DNA from 2 places in the Acidaminobacter sp. QWL-03 genome. Region 2 is predicted to be linked to the other one. Evidence: a T-box and tRNA genes for the amino acid it is inferred to sense, from the RefSeq annotation. Region 2 holds a T-box; the other holds one or more tRNA genes.
What was found. The T-box of region 2 lies ahead of AC4PHM_RS06900 (valine--tRNA ligase). A T-box ahead of a tRNA ligase gene usually reads a tRNA of that ligase, here a tRNA-Val.
Positions count from the first base shown of each region.

Region 1: it has a tRNA-Val gene. The T-box ahead of AC4PHM_RS06900 (valine--tRNA ligase) is inferred to sense a tRNA for this amino acid. The anticodon was not compared.

Region 1 covers NZ_CM178752.1:2,211,433-2,220,794, reverse strand. The annotation lists tRNA gene AC4PHM_RS10335 (tRNA-Pro) at 1,126-1,202, shown strand; rRNA gene AC4PHM_RS10330 (16S ribosomal RNA) at 1,351-2,882, shown strand; tRNA gene AC4PHM_RS10325 (tRNA-Ile) at 3,023-3,099, shown strand; rRNA gene AC4PHM_RS10320 (23S ribosomal RNA) at 3,442-6,364, shown strand; rRNA gene rrf (5S ribosomal RNA) at 6,523-6,639, shown strand; tRNA gene AC4PHM_RS10310 (tRNA-Asn) at 6,733-6,807, shown strand; tRNA gene AC4PHM_RS10305 (tRNA-Glu) at 6,817-6,891, shown strand; tRNA gene AC4PHM_RS10300 (tRNA-Val) at 6,979-7,054, shown strand; tRNA gene AC4PHM_RS10295 (tRNA-Leu) at 7,097-7,180, shown strand; tRNA gene AC4PHM_RS10290 (tRNA-Gly) at 7,194-7,268, shown strand; tRNA gene AC4PHM_RS10285 (tRNA-Arg) at 7,272-7,348, shown strand; tRNA gene AC4PHM_RS10280 (tRNA-Ile) at 7,390-7,466, shown strand; tRNA gene AC4PHM_RS10275 (tRNA-Phe) at 7,470-7,545, shown strand; gene cdaA (diadenylate cyclase CdaA) at 7,649-8,485, shown strand; gene AC4PHM_RS10265 (CdaR family protein) at 8,463-9,362, shown strand, end outside.
Region 2 covers NZ_CM178752.1:1,503,371-1,512,732, forward strand. The annotation lists gene AC4PHM_RS06895 (bifunctional folylpolyglutamate synthase/dihydrofolate synthase) at 1-791, opposite strand, end outside; gene AC4PHM_RS06900 (valine--tRNA ligase) at 804-3,443, opposite strand; T-box leader at 3,572-3,838, opposite strand; gene AC4PHM_RS06905 (hypothetical protein) at 4,111-4,464, opposite strand; gene AC4PHM_RS06910 (hypothetical protein) at 4,721-4,879, shown strand; gene AC4PHM_RS06915 (DUF1538 domain-containing protein) at 4,926-6,401, shown strand; gene AC4PHM_RS06920 (P-II family nitrogen regulator) at 6,408-7,076, shown strand; gene AC4PHM_RS06925 (toast rack family protein) at 7,191-8,288, opposite strand; gene AC4PHM_RS06930 (PspC domain-containing protein) at 8,290-8,724, opposite strand; gene AC4PHM_RS06935 (PspC domain-containing protein) at 8,727-9,191, opposite strand.

The DNA of each region.
Region 1 (9,362 bases), 710 kb from region 2:
ATAAGTAGATTTAAACAAAACAGTAGCAATAATAAAAATACGAAACGAAGTAAAGTCAACGCTTTGAAATCCTGAAATTCAAATTTCGTTAGAGTGGGAATCTTAACCGTGGAGTTTTAACCAAAGGATCTATGATAAGTCCCGGCTAAGATTACTATGTTGTAATCCCAGCGGCAGCCGCTGCCGTATGCAAGCATACCTTCTTGGTTGAATCTAGTTTTCATTCAATTACCTAGGATGAAGCCTTGCTGAATTCAAGTGAAAACCTTTTGAAGATTATAGAAGATCAGGTGGTGATCCTGTGTCGGATGCTTGGTATGAAATACGTTGCTTGAGTTGTCAAACCATTCGCTGTGGCGAATCTCTGATAAGTCAGATGATAGATGAAAAAATCATAACATTCTGGCACGACCCTGACGACGTTGTTACTTTGGCAGGGCTGGCGGCTACCGGCTACCGGTTGTTATGATTTTGCTATTTTTAAGACTGTAGTAATATTTGATGAGATCTCGGATACTGATGAGTATCCGGAGCATACTTGATTGATGTATGGTTTGTAATTATTGTAATGTTCACATCTGATCTTAAACAAAAATAGTGATATTAAAAGGAAGGCTTCTAACATTCTTCTAACAAGTCAAAAAATAAGGCTCAATTAATGGCAAAACATAACAGTTCTAAAAAGCAATAAAAGCATTGCAAACACGGAATAGACAGCATATAATAGGCCTATGTCATTTTTCAATTAGGCCGTTGTACCGAACTTGTAATCAGTAGGTTGCGGGTTCGAGTCCCATCACCGGCTCCAAAATTGAAAAATGTCAGATTCTCTATCAGGATCTGACATTTTCTCTTTATTTCCTTAGTATAGTTACTATGCAATATGTGACGTGATTGTAGAAGCAAAAAAACAACAAAAATAACAAAATTTATCTTTAAAAAGACTTGCATTGTCTTAACACGCGATATATAATAGCAAATGTCGTCACGTGATGACAAACCAGCAAGTTAACATTTTCAATGATTTCAGCCATTTTGATCTTTACAAATGGTCCTAAAGTATGATATATTGTTTAAGCTGACATTAAATGATTGTTAATTGTATGTTAGTAAAAAATGCAATGTCGGGGTGTAGCGCAGCTTGGTAGCGCATCTGATTTGGGATCAGAGGGTCGCGGGTTCAAATCCTGCCGCCCCGACCATTTAACAAAATTTAATTCGATCCTTGAAAACTAAACAGTGTACAACCCAAAATTCTGAAATAAAAAGTCGGTTCTGCTTGGAACCGGCGAAGTGATTTCTGATTATGGAAATAACGGAAGTCAGTGTTACAACTGCAGTTTAAGGATTATGATTAAGAGTTTGATCCTGGCTCAGGATGAACGCTGGCGGCGTGCCTAACACATGCAAGTCGAGCGCGATTAGTTGGACTGGAGGCTTCGGCCAAAGGGAAGACTATGAAAGCGGCGGACGGGTGAGTAACGCGTGAGCAACCTGCCCTGTACAGGGGGATAGCCACTGGAAACGGTGATTAATACCCCATAACCCCAAAGGACCGCATGGTCCAATGGGCAAAGCCACAAGCGGTACAGGATGGGCTCGCGTCTGATTAGCTAGTTGGTGAGGTAACGGCTCACCAAGGCGACGATCAGTAGCCGACCTGAGAGGGTGAACGGCCACACTGGAACTGAGACACGGTCCAGACTCCTACGGGAGGCAGCAGTGGGGAATATTGCACAATGGGCGCAAGCCTGATGCAGCAACGCCGCGTGAGTGAAGAAGGCCTTCGGGTCGTAAAACTCTGTCCTAAGGGAAGAAGAAGTGACGGTACCTTAGGAGGAAGCCCCGGCTAACTACGTGCCAGCAGCCGCGGTAATACGTAGGGGGCAAGCGTTATCCGGAATCACTGGGCGTAAAGGGTGCGTAGGCGGCTGATCAAGCCAGGGGTGAAAGGCAATAGCTTAACTATTGTAAGCCTTTGGAACTGGTCAGCTTGAGTGCAGGAGAGGAAAGCGGAATTCCTAGTGTAGCGGTGAAATGCGTAGATATTAGGAGGAACACCCGTGGCGAAGGCGGCTTTCTGGACTGTAACTGACGCTGAGGCACGAAAGCGTGGGGAGCAAACAGGATTAGATACCCTGGTAGTCCACGCTGTAAACGATGAATACTAGGTGTCGGGGGTCAAAGCCCGGTGCCGCAGCTAACGCATTAAGTATTCCGCCTGGGGAGTACGGTCGCAAGACTGAAACTCAAAGGAATTGACGGGGACCCGCACAAGCAGCGGAGCATGTGGTTTAATTCGAAGCAACGCGAAGAACCTTACCAGGTCTTGACATCCCTCTGAATGGCGCTTAGCAGCGCAGGTCTTTCGGGACAGAGGAGACAGGTGGTGCATGGTTGTCGTCAGCTCGTGTCGTGAGATGTTGGGTTAAGTCCCGCAACGAGCGCAACCCTTGCCTTTAGTTGCCAGCACATTATGGTGGGCACTCTAGAGGGACTGCCGGTGACAAACCGGAGGAAGGTGGGGATGACGTCAAATCATCATGCCCCTTATGATCTGGGCTACACACGTGCTACAATGGCCGGTACAACGAGAAGCGAAACCGCGAGGTGAAGCAAATCTTTTAAAGCCGGTCCCAGTTCGGATTGCAGGCTGAAACTCGCCTGCATGAAGTTGGAGTTGCTAGTAATCGCGGATCAGCATGCCGTGGTGAATGCGTTCCCGGGTCTTGTACACACCGCCCGTCACACCATGGAAGTTGGGGGGACCCGAAGCCAGTGATCCAACCGCAAGGAGGAAGCTGTCGAAGGTAAAACCAATGACTGGGGTGAAGTCGTAACAAGGTAGCCGTATCGGAAGGTGCGGCTGGATCACCTCCTTTCTAAGGAGAAAATTGGGGTACACTGTTTAGTTTTGAGGGATTGATGAAAATCAATTTCTTGAAAACATCATATTGAAGCAAACTTGATGAGGAGAGCGCCGTTAATTCAGTGTTCGAGACAACTGGTTTTGCGATATCTTGGGCGTGTAGCTCAGGTGGTTAGAGCGCACGCCTGATAAGCGTGAGGTCGATGGTTCGAGTCCATCCATGCCCACCAAGTTAGCTTTTTGCGAATGCGCGGCATTAAGCGCTGAGCAAAAAGCGGTTTTTCACCGCCAGGTGAAAAAAACTACCATGCACTTCTTTAATAAAGATTGTATGGTCTAAAAAACGGTTGCTTATGCAGCCACAAAGCAAAAGTTCAGGAGGAGCCACTGGTTAGATAGTTTTTTTCACCTAAGGTGAAAAAACGTATTTTACTCAGCGATTAATACCTCGCTTCGCAAAATACTAACGAAGCGGCGAAGAGTGAAGCTTTTGCGCCTCGCACCTTGAAAACTGCATATGGAAGAAAACGAAGAAATATCGAGGATAAACCCATGACGAGAGATCGTCATATGATCAAGCAATAAAGAGCATAGGGTGGATGCCTTGGCACCAGACGCCGATGAAGGACGTGGTAAGCTGCGAAAAGCTGCGGGGAGTTGCAAGCAAACCTTGATCCGCAGATGTCCGAATGGGGAAACCCATCTGCCGTAGTGGGCAGATATCCGTACATGAATACATAGTGTGCGGAAGGGAGACTCGGGGAACTGAAACATCTAAGTACCCGAAGGAAGAGAAAGAAAGTATCGATTTTCTGAGTAGCGGCGAGCGAAAGGGAAACAGCCCAAACCGAGGCCTACGGGCGTCGGGGTTGCGGACGAGCCATAGAGTAAGAGGTAACCTAGTCAAAGAGTGCTGGAAAGCGCTGCCGTAGAGGGTGATAGCCCCGTAGACGAAAGGTGAAGACTGAAAGAGCTCGATCCAGAGTACCACGGGACACGTGAAATCCTGTGGGAAGCAGGGAGGACCATCTCCCAAGGCTAAATACGATCTGGTGACCGATAGCGCATAGTACCGTGAGGGAAAGGTGAAAAGAACCCCGGGAGGGGAGTGAAATAGAACCTGAAACCCTATGTTTACAAGCAGTGGAAGCGCCTGAAGATGCGCGACCACGTACTTTTTGTAGAACGGGCCAACGAGTTACGTTACGCAGCAAGGTTAAGTGCTTAAGGTACGGAGCCGAAGCGAAAGCGAGTCTGAATAGGGCGAAAGTTGTGTGACGTAGACCCGAAACCGGGTGACCTATCCATGAGCAGAGTGAAGCAAAAGTAAAATTTTGTGGAGGCTCGAACCCATGTCTGTTGAAAAAGGCTGGGATGACTTGTGGATAGCGGAGAAATTCCAATCGAACTCGGAGATAGCTGGTTCTCCCCGAAATAGCTTTAGGGCTAGCCTTAAAGAATGAGACACGGAGGTAGAGCACTGAATGGCCTAGGGGCTTTCACCGGCTACCGAAGCTTATCAAACTCCGAATGCCGTGATCTTAACTTTAGGAGTCAGACCATGTGTGATAAGATTCATGGTCGAAAGGGAAACAGCCCAGACCGTCAGCTAAGGTCCCAAAATGCAGGTTAAGTGGAAAAGGATGTGGAATTGCACAGACAACTAGGATGTTGGCTTAGAAGCAGCCATACATTTAAAGAGTGCGTAATAGCTCACTAGTCGAGTGGTTCTGCGCCGAAAATGTCCGGGGCTAAAACCTGCTACCGAAGCTACGGCTTGATGCTATGCATCAGGGGTAGGGGAGCATTGTGTAAGGGCAGAAGGTATACCGAAAGGCGTGCTGGACATTACACAAGAGAGAATGTTGGCATGAGTAGCGAGAGGCAGGTGAGAATCCTGCCCGCCGAAAATCTAAGGTTTCCTGGGGAAGGTTCGTCCGCCCAGGGTAAGTCAGGACCTAAGCTGAGGACGAAAGTCGTAGGCGATGGACAACAGGTGAAGAGTCCTGTACCGCCAAATAGCGTTTGAGAGATGGAGTGACGCAGGAGGATAGGCAGAGCGCACGGTTGGAAGAGTGCGTCCAAGGGCGAAGTCTGTACGGGGAGGCAAATCCCCCTGTATAAGGATGACGCTTGATGGGGAGTGAAACTAAGTAACGAAGCTGCTGATTTCAGACTGACAAGAAAAGCTTCTATCGAGTTATAAGGCGCCTGTACCGCAATCCGACACAGGTAGATGAGTAGAGAATACTAAGGCGAGCGAGAGAACCATTGTTAAGGAACTCGGCAAAATAACCCCGTAACTTCGGGAGAAGGGGTGCCCCAGACGGTGTCAAAGCCGACTGGGGCCGCAGAAAACAGGCCCAAGCGACTGTTTAACAAAAACACAGGTCTCTGCTAAATCGAAAGATGATGTATAGGGGCTGACGCCTGCCCGGTGCTGGAAGGTTAAGAGGAAGTGTCAGAGCGATCGAAGCACTGAATTGAAGCCCCAGTAAACGGCGGCCGTAACTATAACGGTCCTAAGGTAGCGAAATTCCTTGTCGGGTAAGTTCCGACCCGCACGAAAGGCGTAACGATTTGGGCACTGTCTCAACAATGGACTCGGTGAAATTGTAGTATGGGTAAAGATGCCCATTACCCGCAGCAGGACGGAAAGACCCCGTGGAGCTTTACTGTAGCTTGGCACTGAACATTGGTATTGGATGTACAGGATAGGTGGGAGACTAAGAGGCATGGACGCCAGTCTGTGCGGAGTCGACGTTGGGATACCACCCTTTCAATATCGCTGTTCTAACCCGAAGCCGTGATCCGGCTTGGGGACACTGCCAGGTGGGCAGTTTGACTGGGGCGGTCGCCTCCCAAAATGTAACGGAGGCGCTCAAAGGTTCCCTCAGTGCGGTTGGAAATCGCGCGAAGAGTGCAAAGGCAAAAGGGAGCTTGATTGCGAGACAGACAAGTCGAGCAAGTACGAAAGTAGGACTTAGTGATCCGGCGGTACCGAATGGAAGGGCCGTCGCTCAACGGATAAAAGCTACCCCGGGGATAACAGGCTTATCTCCCCCAAGAGTCCACATCGACGGGGAGGTTTGGCACCTCGATGTCGGCTCGTCTCATCCTGGGGCTGAAGTAGGTCCCAAGGGTTGGGCTGTTCGCCCATTAAAGAGGCACGCGAGCTGGGTTCAGAACGTCGTGAGACAGTTCGGTCCCTATCCGCTGTGGGCGCAGGAAATTTGAGAGGCGCTGTCCTTAGTACGAGAGGACCGGGATGGACGCACCGCTGGTGTATCGGTTGTTCCGCCAGGAGCACGGCCGAGTAGCTATGTGCGGCAGGGATAAGCGCTGAAGGCATCTAAGCGCGAAGCCCCCCTCAAGATGAGATTTCCCATTCGAAAGAAGTAAGACCCCTGATAGACTAACAGGTTGATAGGTCTGAGGTGTAAGAGCGGTAACGCTTTCAGCTGACAGATACTAATAGGTCGAGGGCTTGATCAAGGTTTACAAATCGATATTAGAGTAATCTTCCGTATGCGGTTTTGAAGGTGTGAATCATACTTTCAATGTGAGACAAGAGATCAAGGAAGTTTTTTTCACCTTTGGTGAAAAACCGCTCCTCGAACGCGCAGCAGAGCTGTGCTGCCTCTCGTCGCTAACCTGGTGACTATAGAGAAAGGGCCACACCTGTTCCCATCTCGAACACAGAAGTTAAGCCTTTCATCGCTGATGGTACTTGGGGGGCAGCCCCCTGGGAGAGTAAGTCGTCGCCGGGTAAATGGTGAATCTGATTGAAGACTTCGGTCTTCAATCAGAAACTCCAAGATTTGCAGCTAAAACGCTAAAACGTTACTTCTGGTAACTCACGTTCCAAGGTAGCTCAATGGTGGAGCAACCGGCTGTTAACCGGTAGGTTGTGGGTTCGAGCCCCACCCTTGGAGCCATCAAATTTTGGCCCCTTGGTCAAGCGGTCAAGACACCGCCCTTTCACGGCGGTAACAGGGGTTCGATTCCCCTAGGGGTCACCAAGTTGTTTTTTTAGCGAATGCGGGGCACTAGCCGCTGAGGTAAAAACGGTTTTTCTACGAAGAATAAAAAATACTTTCTCACATTATGGGAGCTTAGCTCAGCTGGTAGAGCACCTGCTTGACGTGCAGGTGGTCACAGGTTCAAGTCCTGTAGCCCCCACCAAAGTACCTTTTAAAGTATTTAAGGAAATATAATGCTGCACATGCGGGTGTGGCGGAATTGGCAGACGCGCTAGACTTAGGATCTAGTGTCCAGTACGTGGGGGTTCAAGTCCCTCCACCCGCACCAAGTAACACCCTATGCGGAAGTGGCTCAGAGGTAGAGCATCGCCTTGCCAAGGCGAGGGTCGCGAGTTCGAATCTCGTCTTCCGCTCCATTTGCGTTCGTAGCTCAGTTGGATAGAGCAACGGCCTTCTAAGCCGTGGGTCGGGGGTTCGAATCCCTCCGGACGCACCATTTTTAAATAGATGCGTTTCATTGCGAAATGCATAGATTGTGGGCCATTAGCTCAATTGGTTAGAGCATCCGGCTCATAACCGGCAGGTCCGGGGTTCGAGTCCCTGATGGCCCACCATATGCCCAGATAGCTCAGTCGGTAGAGCAGAGGACTGAAAATCCTCGTGTCGCTGGTTCGATTCCGGCTCTGGGCACCACAATTTATTAAAACTGGGTTTGTCCCAGTTTTTTTTATTTTTTTGAAAGTTGCTAAAACTATTGTATACTAGAAGTAATGTAAACAAAGTGAGGTGACCCTTTATGGATTCAATCATCAATATATTCGCGAGCATGCGAATTATGGACGTTATAGATATTGCCATAGTAGCCTATGTTTTTTATAAAATATTTATGTTAATAAGGGAGACTAGGGCGGAACAGTTAATTAAAGGCTTGGTAGTACTGCTGGTCATCATGAAGTTATCAGAATGGGCAAAATTGTATGTCGTCCATTTTATTTTATTGAATACTATGACGCTGGGACTAATCGCATTGATTATTGTTTTCCAGCCTGAGTTAAGACGCGCGTTAGAATATATTGGAAGGAACAAAATATTCTTTGCCAAAATGGCCGAAGAGCAGGAGGAGGCCCTTAACCGCACTATTCATGAACTTGTAAGCGCAGTTGTCAGCCTTTCCAGAGAACAGATTGGTGCCTTAATTGTAATGGAAAGACAAACAGGGTTAAATGAAATCGCTTCGACAGGTGTAAAAATTGATGCGGAGATCACAAGTGGACTTTTAATTAATATATTTATTCCAAACACACCTCTGCATGACGGCTCCGTTATAATCAGAAAGGACAGGATTCTCGCAGCAGGTTGCTTTTTGCCGCTGTCTGCCAATCAAACGATCAGCAAGGAGCTTGGAACTCGCCATAGAGCTGCTCTGGGCATTGCTGAACAGTCGGATGCTTTGGTAGTCATAGTGTCAGAAGAAACAGGCACCATTTCTGTCGCTCTGAACGGGAAATTATCACGATACTTGGACGCCAATACTTTAACCAGCGTTATTAAGAAAGCATATTCTGAAGAAGAACAGCCAGCTATTATGAAGCGGCGCTGGAGGTTAAATCATGAACTTATTAAAAAGAATTGATGGTTGGAAACAGAGCCCCAAATATTCCAAGTTTCAGAGGAATATAACCCCAAAACTATTGGCAATCCTATTTGCTGTTTTATTTTGGCTCTATGTCATGGATCAGGTAAATCCTGAAATGATCAAGACTATTCCCGACGTTAAAGTTGAGTTATTGAATATAGAGAATGCACAGAATGAAGGTTTAGTCATGATGGGCGAGAAAGAATTCTATGTAGATGTAAAGCTTAAAGGGCGTCGCAGCGAGGTCATAAAGGTAACATCAAACGATCTGCTGGTAACTGCAGATCTTGAAGGTTTTAAAAAGGGAACGAATAATGTTATGCTGAGTTCAAAAATATTTGTAGCCAATGTTACTATTGAAAGTCTATCAATGAATTCAATTAAAATTTCATTGGATCGAATTGTCGAAGTTGCGAAAAAAGTGAAGATAGATTATGTGGGCACCATTGCTGAGAACTACACTACCGGTGATTTATCCATAGCACCGGAAGAGATCCTGGTCAAGGGGCCAGAAAGTCTCGTAAATAATATCTCTTCACTCCGTGGTGAATTGGATCTTACAGAGGTTTCTGATCAATTGATTAAAGAAATCCCTGTTACAGCCATTGATCTGGAAGGCAATCCTGTTAATGGTGTTGAGCTTGGCAGAAGTTACGTAACCGTTCAACTTGGAATTTTTAAACTTTCCAATGTTCCAGTTGAGGTCATGCTACGTGGAGTGGTGGCAAATGGCTACAAACTAGTTAAGACAGAAGTTCTTCCAGCGCTGGTGACTATACGTGGCGAAGATGCTCTGATTTCAACCATTGAGAAAGTTAGTACGGAAGAGATTGATATATCAGGTATGACTGAAACATTTGAAAGGGAAGTCGTC
Region 2 (9,362 bases):
GTCAACGCCACTACGGCATTGTTGACCTGATAGTCGCCAATCAGCTTTAAGCAGTAAGCATTGTCGAAAAGTTTAAAGACGGTCCCTTCTAGTGTAGCAGATTGAATCGCCGCCTCTTGGCAGGGCGCCACTACAAGACGCGTGCCAAGCTCCTGACAGCGGGACGCAATGACAGACAACGCTTCCGGCGCTTGAGGATGAATCACGCAAACCGAGTCCGACTTGATGATGCCCGCCTTTTCGAAAGCAACTTTGTCAAGCGTGTCCCCCAAATATTCTACGTGATCGAGATCCACCGGCGTAATCACGGACACCAAAGGCTTCTTGATGACATTGGTGGAGTCAAGTCGGCCGCCCAGGCCGACCTCCAGCACCACATAATCCACTTTGTGTCTGGCATAGTACTCAAAGGCCACCGCGGTGACGATTTCAAATTCGGTTGGATGGCTGCAGCCTTCACTCAGCATGCGGTCCACATGATTCTTGACAAAAGAAACGACCTCTGCCAATGACTGATCATCAATGTTCTCCCCATTGATCCTGATGCGCTCATTGAACACCTCCAGGTAGGGCGACGTATATAACCCCACTCTGTAGCCCTGAGCTCTTAAAATTGAATAGATCATAGTCGACGTGGAACCTTTGCCGTTTGTCCCGGCGACGTGGATATAAGCCAGGCGGTCCTGAGGGTTGCCCATATAACTGAGAAGTTGTGTTATATTATCGAGGCCGAGCTTACTGCCAAATTGATAGGTACTGTGGATATAATCGATCGCTTCACGAACATTCATGCCGCTTCTCTCCTATTTGAGTTTGGATTTGACTTTGTCGAGTCTGTCTTGAGAAAGGGTCAGCATTTCTGCCAGTGTCACGCGCTTTGCACGCTCCTCCTCAACCAGCTGCACCGGCGCTTTAGCGACAAAGCCTGCATTGCCCAGTTTAGAGTCAATGCGATCAATTTCCCCTGTCAGCTTCTTCACTTCTCGTTCAAGACGCTCGGACTCTTTTTTATAGTCGATCAAGTCGTCCAGCGGCATAAGCAATTCTCCGCCTGGAACAACTACTGAAACAGCATCTTCTACGATCTCACCTTCGACAAACGCTCGAACTTCAGAGGCTGAAGCAAGGCTTTCGAGGTAGGCCTTTTGATTCAGGAAGACCGGCATGAGTTCCGGCGTCACCTTGACAATAAGTCTGGCTTTTCTGGACGGCGCGACCTCCATTTCAGCCCGCGAGTTTCGGATGCTGCGGATGGCGTCCATCAAAATCTCCATGGCACGCTCAGCTTCGCCGTCCACATGACCCAGATTTGCAACCGGCCAAGGCGTCACAATCAGGTCATCCTCCTTGGATGGAAGGTGCTGCCAGATCTCTTCTGTAATAAACGGTATAAACGGATGAAGCAGCTTCAGAATATCTCTGAGTACAGACAGAAGGACTTTCTGAACGGTTTCTTTTTCCTCCGGATTTTCACCGTAAAGTCTCTTTTTCGCGGTTTCAATATACCAATCACAGTATTCGTTCCAGACGAATTCATAAATCTTATTGGCAGCGACACCAAGCTCAAACTTTTCTAGGTTTTCCGTTGATTCAGACGTCAGCTGTGACAGTCTTGAGAGAATCCAGCGGTCCGCGAGAGTCAGCGTTTCAGAGCCGTCCAGAGCGCCCGGATCTTTCTCAATGCCCATCAAAACGAAGCGGGAAGCATTCCACAACTTGTTCGCGAAGTTCCGGCTGGACTCGACGCGGTCAATCTGGAATTTAAGATCATTGCCCGGGCTGTTGCCAGTCGCCAGCATAAAGCGCAGCGCGTCAGCGCCGAACTGGTCAATGATATCCAGCGGGTCAACACCGTTGCCGAGAGACTTGGACATTTTTTTACCATCCGCCGCTCTGACCAATCCGTGGATGAATACTTTGTCAAACGGAATATCGCCCATAGCTTCAAGACCTGAGAAGACCATACGGACAACCCAGAAGAAAATGATGTCATAGCCGGTAACCAAAACACTGGTCGGATAAAAATAATCGAGATCAGGTGTCTTTTCAGGCCAGCCCAAAGTTGAAAAAGGCCAAAGTGCCGAGCTGAACCAAGTATCGAGAACATCCTCGTCCTGTCGGAAGTTTGTGCCGCCGCAGTCCGCGCAAGTGTCCGGCATCTCCTTGGCCACAACGACTTTACCGCAATGCTCACAGTAGTAGGCTGGGATTCGGTGACCCCACCAGAGCTGTCTGGAGATACACCAGTCGCGGATATTCTCGAGCCAGTGCATATAAATTTTCGTAAAGCGCTCTGGTACAAACTCCAAAGTATTATTTTTGACGACATCAATTGCCGGCCCCGCGAGAGGTTCCATGCTGACAAACCACTGGTCGGACAGCATTGGCTCAATAATCGTATGGCAGCGGTAGCATGTGCCGACGTTGTGCTGGTGCTCTTTGATTTCAATGAGATGACCTGAGGCTTTCAGCTTTTCGACGACGGCTTTTCTGCAGGTGAAGCGGTCCATGCCTTCGAATTCACCCGCGGCAGCGTTCATGGTCCCATCGAAGTTCATGGCTTCGACGGTCTCCAAATTGTGGCGTTTGCCAATTTCATAGTCATTAGGGTCATGAGCGGGCGTAACTTTGAGCGCGCCGGTACCGACTTCGCGGTCGACGTAGGCATCCGCGACTATCGGCAGAGCTCTGCCAACGAGGGGAAGGATTGCCACTTTGCCAACGTATTTGGCATAGCGCGGATCCTCCGGGTGCACCGCTATGCCCGTGTCGCCCAGCATGGTTTCCGGGCGGGTCGTCGCGATTTCGAGGTAATCGTCCTCTGAATCCTGGAGGTAGTATTTGATATGGTAGAACGCACCTTGCTTCTCTTCATGTTCGACCTCAGCGTCTGAAAGCGTGGTCATACAGTCCGGACACCAGTTGATCAGACGGTTTCCGCGATAAATCAAACCTTTTTCGTAAAGGCGGATAAAGACTTCGGTCACAGCCTGGTTACAGCCTTCGTCCATGGTGAAGCGCTCGCGGTCCCAGTCACAGGAGCTTCCCAGCTTCATCATTTGGTTGACGATCTGGCGGCCGTAATCCTCACGCCATGCCCAGGCGCGCTCCAGGAAGCCGTCGCGACCAACCTCTTCCTTGTTAAGGCCTTCTTCCTTCTTGATCTTCTCAACCACTTTGACCTCGGTAGCGATGCTGGCATGGTCCGTTCCCGGCAGCCAGAGGGCCTCAAAGCCCTGCATGCGCCTCCAGCGAATCAGAATATCCTGTAGGGTCTGATCAAGGGCGTGGCCCATGTGCAGCTGTCCCGTAATGTTAGGAGGCGGCAGCACAATGGTGTATGGCTTCTTGTCCGGATTGACCTCCGCCTTAAATTGCTTCTTATCCATCCACCCTGCGTAAATTTTGTCCTCAAAGGCTTTGGGATCATAAGTTTTGCCCATTTCACCCGCGCCTTTCATTTCTTGCGTCATTTTTTCAATGTTTTTCTCTTCCACACTGTTCACTCCCGACTCAAATTCTCTTTTTCGACCTTTGCCGATTTTTGGGAAATAAAAAAACTCCATCCCAATCAAGGGACGAAGTCTATTCGCGTTACCACCCCAGTTCCGTCTGCTCATCCCGACTCAGCATGCATGGCACGCGACCGAGACTCCGCTTCGCGGCACCTCCATTGACGTCAAACGGCGTCACCCGTCCAGCGCTTGGCTTCTCAAAAGCTTCGCGCCAGCCGCTCCACAGCGACCTTCAGCCTCACAACCCGCGAAGTGTCTCCCAGCCATGGACACTCTCTCTGAACACATTGTAAAGGCTTACTCCTCTGTTTCTCAGCGTTTTAAGTGCTCTGCCTGCCGATGGTCATCCAATCGCAGACATAATCACATTCTTCATTTAGTATGCTGAGCACATTATACAAGAAGCAAGCCCACTAGTCAAGGAGGCAATAGGCGTAAGCCGCAATAGGCGCAAGCCGCAATAGGCGTAAGCCGCAATAGGCGTAAGCCGCAATAGGCGTAAGCCGCAATAGGCGCCGCCACGACCATAGACACCACGAAACGTGATGGCGTGTAAATTGTGACCATCGGCTGCGCGCCTTTATTCTTTACCGCACTATTTCAGAAGATGCATACAGCACCGGCGTTCCAGATACCCCACCAATTCGCGGGCCATACTTCTGAAGTCGTAATGAAATATGCTCCAGTCCCGCTGATAATTTACATAGACAATCCGTTTAATGCTCATGGAGGGCAAATAAGGATTACCATCCACGGAGGATGAATCCTGATAAATGCACAGACGGGTCACGCGGCCCATGCCCCGTTTCATAGTCTCTGGGTCAATGCCGGTCTCCACCGGCTCTTCATGTACAATCGCAAACCAAAGCATGCCGTCAATCTCGCCTTCCAGATACCCTCTATGTCTGTGATCGTTGATGACCTTGATATTATGCTCATAAGAACCCATATGACATCCCACCTATCTGTCCGACGACGAAGCCCCACAAAAAACCAGAGAGAATACCAGAATAATATATTTCTAGTATTCCCAAATTTGAATGGTCTACACAGGAACTTTATTGAAAGCCACGCTTATAAACTTGGGACGTTACCAATATTACTGGGTATACGCAAATACAATAACATTCAAGTGGACCTCATCGAAAGATCACAAAAAATATTTGTGAAATTTTATGTGTACCGCCCTGAAGGAGGTTTATATTGTGTACTATTTCGTCTCAGCAAATTACAGAATATTACAAAACCCACCTAAGAAAGCCACAAAAAAATTATCGAGAAAGCAACATAAAGAAGTTATTGAAAAGTTGAAGCATCAAAATGAGTATAAGAATTCAGTCCGCAGTTTGAAAATAGATGATTGAATGAATCCTACCGTTAGGTCCTATTCTGAAAAAGGGGGGATATGGATTGAATGTATTGATTGCGAAAGTTAAAGAGGTTGTTTTTTCCGTTTTACCTATTACTGTCATTGTGATCTTATTAAATTTCACACTAACACCTTTGGCGTCTCCAGTCCTCATCAGATTTCTAATAGGCGCGATCTTCATCGTTTCAGGATTGTCCATTTTTCTATTCGGCATTGAACTCGGAATCACACCCATTGGAAGTTTACTGGGCTCCAGTATTGCGAAAACCAACAAAATAAGCATTGTGCTGCTAGCTGGAATAATCCTGGGATTCGTAATCTCTATCGCCGAACCAGACCTGCATATACTTGCGGGAGAAGTCGAGTTGGTTACTTCAGGAGCAGTTTCGAAAACAAGTACTGTATTAATCGTTTCAGTCGGGATCGCTTTCATGATGTCATTTGGTCTGATAAGGATTGTTTACAACATACCACTATATCTAATTCTGACCGCGATCTATGGCTTTATTTTGCTTATATCACCATTTGTCTCAAGAGAATTTCTTGCCATTGCCTTTGATGCCTCCGGCGCTACTACTGGCGCACTGACCGTTCCGTTCATTTTGGCTATAGCCATTGGTATTTCGGATTTAAAGAAAGACATAAAGGCATCTGAAAAAGACAGCTTCGGTCTGGTGGCCATCACTTCAACAGGTGCCATACTTACAGTTCTAATCTCAAACTTGATTTCAAAATCAAATGCATTCCAAGCTGAGGTCGACTTTGAGCTTCATTTGCCAGAATCCACTATCGAAGTGTTCATCAATGAGTTTCTTTCGATTTCAAAAGAAAGTTTCTTTGCACTATTGCCTATTCTGATTATATTTTTAGTTACTCATAAATTTTCCCTTCATCTATCCAGAAAATCATTTCGTAAAATCACAATGGGACTTCTTTTGACTTACATTGGCTTAGTTATTTATATGCTTGGCGTTCGAGCCGGTTTTATGGAAACAGGCAATCTCATCGGATTTGGCATTGCCTCATTGCAAAACAACGCTTATCTCCCAGCAGTTGGATTTTGTTTAGGTTTTGTGACTATACTGGCAGAACCGGCAGTCTATGTATTAACAAAACAAATTGAAGAAGTTACGAGCGGTTATGTCAGACAAAAAATAATTACATGGACTTTGGCTATTGGTGTAGGCGCTGCTATCTCATTGTCCATGCTTCGAATTCTCATACCAGAACTTCAACTATGGCATTATTTGCTTCCCGGATATCTTGTTTCAATTATTCTGACGTATTTTACCCCGAAACTTTTTGTTGGAATCGCATTTGATTCAGGTGGTGTTGCTTCGGGACCTATGACAGCGACCTTTATCTTAGCATTTACGCATGGCGCCGCACAAGCGATTGACGGAGCAAACGTTCTAGTGGACGGTTTTGGAATGATTGCTATGGTCGCTTTGGCACCCCTGATCACTTTGCAAATACTAGGTTTAATATTCAAATACAACACCAGGAAGGAGGTTTGAAGAGACATGAGTTTAAAAGTAGTCCAATCAAAAAATGAATTGATCGTCGCCGTTGTTCCCTTTGGTTTGGGAAGCAAGGTATTGCACGTTTCCAAAAAATGCGGTGTAACAGGTGGTACGATTTTTCTTGGAAAAGGGACCATTCACAACACAATTCTGAATCTTTTATCCATTACCGATATAAGAAAAGAAATTGTTCTTATGGCCGCCTCCACAGAGGTAGCTTCCTGTGTTCTAAAATCACTGTATCATAAATTCAGTTTTGGAAAACCAAATCATGGCATTATTTTCACACTGCTTATATCAGAGGTTTTAGGAACCCGCTGTCTTGAATGCGAGGTCCAGAATGTAAAAAAGGTGGGGAATCATATGAAGTATCAACTTATTACTATAATTGTCGATAAAGGAAAAGCAGAACAGGTCATAGATGCAGCGACTCAGGCTGGCGCAACCGGTGGAACCATAATTAATGCAAGAGGTTCAGGCATTCACGAAACAAGCAAAATATTCGCGATGGACATTGAACCAGAAAAGGAAATAATCATCATTCTGGAGAAGGGTGAAAAGATTGATTTGATTGTAGATAAAATCAATTCTGAACTCAAAATGGATTTGCCTGGAAATGGTATCCTTTTTACACAAAACGTCAACAAAGCATTTGGGATACTGAAGTAAGTCTAAAAGGCCACTTCGTTGATCGAAGCGGCCTTTTCCGTTGAAAAGTACAATCTTAGATGTTTATCAATCTCACTGAATCCCTGCGTTTAAAAGATGACTGTTCTGAGCGGTTCAATTAAATAGGACATCAATCTCCGCCACTGCAGATTTGATCACCAGATCAATTTGCTCCCCGGACTGGTTGTAACCCTCGGAATAATAGATGCCATCCTCTTTGATGAAGCCATTTCTTGAAAGGGACTGGTCACCCACAATACCCTTGTAATCAACGCTGACGCCGACCCCCTCCGGTACCACAAGGCGGATGGAGGTCGCACCGCAATTGATTTCTACGGTTGATCGTTCAACCAGGTTCCCCATGCTGAGATCAAGGTCACCGGCGCCCATGTTGATCTGCAGTCGTTCCACCGGGATCTTGTCCAGGCTCATATCGCTGTCCATAGCACCGGCATCAATTTTAAGGTCCCATTTGACCTTAGGATTTAAATAGAGATCATAATCCAGTTTTTCGTGAACGTCATCAAAACGCAGACCTTCTTCAGGATTAAAGTTATAAGCAATGGCATTGTCACTCCTGCGGCTTCCAACCTGGTATAGCTTTCCGGGCACCACATAGGACATGGCGCTTTGGTCTGTTACCCCGACCTTAAAAGTTCCTGCCGGCAGCGCAATATCTACGCTGGCTTTTTCGACGCCATCCAAATCAGCTATATCGAAGCTGCCGCTGGTAACTCCCGAAACCCAGTCCGACGCATTTCTGTCCCCGCGCTCGACAATAGTCCACGGCAACGTCATCCCAAAGAAATCGAAATCGCGGTTCCGACTGCCCACCATTGTGCCATAAAGAAGAATTGCCGCAATGAACAGCACCCAAGTTATGAGGCTAATGTATGGAAATCTCCTGAAAATAATGTTGACGCCTATGACAACAAAGACAAGCGGCCAAAGATCGAACAGGGCGCTGATTATGGAGATGTTGATATACCCAAACTTAACTAAAAGCCAGACAACGCCTATGGCTATAAAGGTAAGACCGACGCCTATACCGTCTGCAATCTGTTTGTGGCGTCTTCTGCGAAGCGCTTTATCCCGTTCTTCAATCTCGGCGGCGGTCAGCGCCGCACCATTTTTTGAATAAGAACCCGTCTGTGACTCCGTTTTGGGTTGTCCTTGCTGCACTGATGGATTAGGTCGTTGTTGCTCGTCCATCTCAATCACCTCTGCCTTTCATGACGATCAATCCACCTATAAGAATGAGTACAACCGGCAAAATAAAGGAGAAATCAAACCACGGCAGGATCTGTCTGAAGAACAGCAATGCGCCCAGTCCAATAAAACCGAGACCTATGATGAGCCGGGCATTGTCATTGTTGAATTCATGGGTTTTCCTGGCGCCCGTTGACGCAGGATCAATGCTGTCATAATTTTGATCCTCTTGAACGAATTCATAACCGACATCACCCACTGGGCGCTTTGGGATGACAATGGCACATATAATGTACGCCAGGAGACCGGTGCCTCCGAAGATGACCATGACCGCCCACAGAATTCTCACAATCACGGGATCTATGTTGAAATATTCAGCTACGCCGCTGCATACACCGGCTATGACGACATCATTGTTGGATCGATATAGTCGTTTCATGATTAGACCTCCTCGTTCGACTTAATAGTTGGTTCACTTTGCTCAAGGACCGAATCCGTTTTGTCCTGCGCTTCACTGCCGGCAGATTCAGGTACCGGGATTATTTCAGGTTCTGAATGCCCTTCAGGTTTTACTTCAGGTTTTACTTCGGGTTTTACTTCGGGTTTTACTTCGGGTTTTACTTCGGGTTTTACTTCGGGTTTCGCCCCGGCTACAGGATCAAAGCTTTCTTCCTCGCGTCTGCCTCGGGCAGTGTTGCCGCCGCTGTAGCCCCTGCTTTCACGTCTCGGCGCTTCCGGAATAATCAATCCTGCGGCGATATAAAACAAAATTCCGACACCCGCAAAACCGATCAGGATCATGCCAAGTCGAATGACAGTGGGATCAACGCCTATATAATCGCCAATGCCGCCACAGACGCCAAACAACATTCGATTTTCCCGCGATCGATACAATTTTCTTTCCATAGGTTTAACCTCCTCTTCTTTACAGCATGATCATACCATATGCTATCTTGTTTTACAAGGTACTCAGTTAAACACTATAGATTAAATGATTCTTAAGATCTTAATGATTTTTTAACAAACGTGGATTGAGGCGACTGCCATGATGGAACTGGGTGTCAGACACCCAGTTCC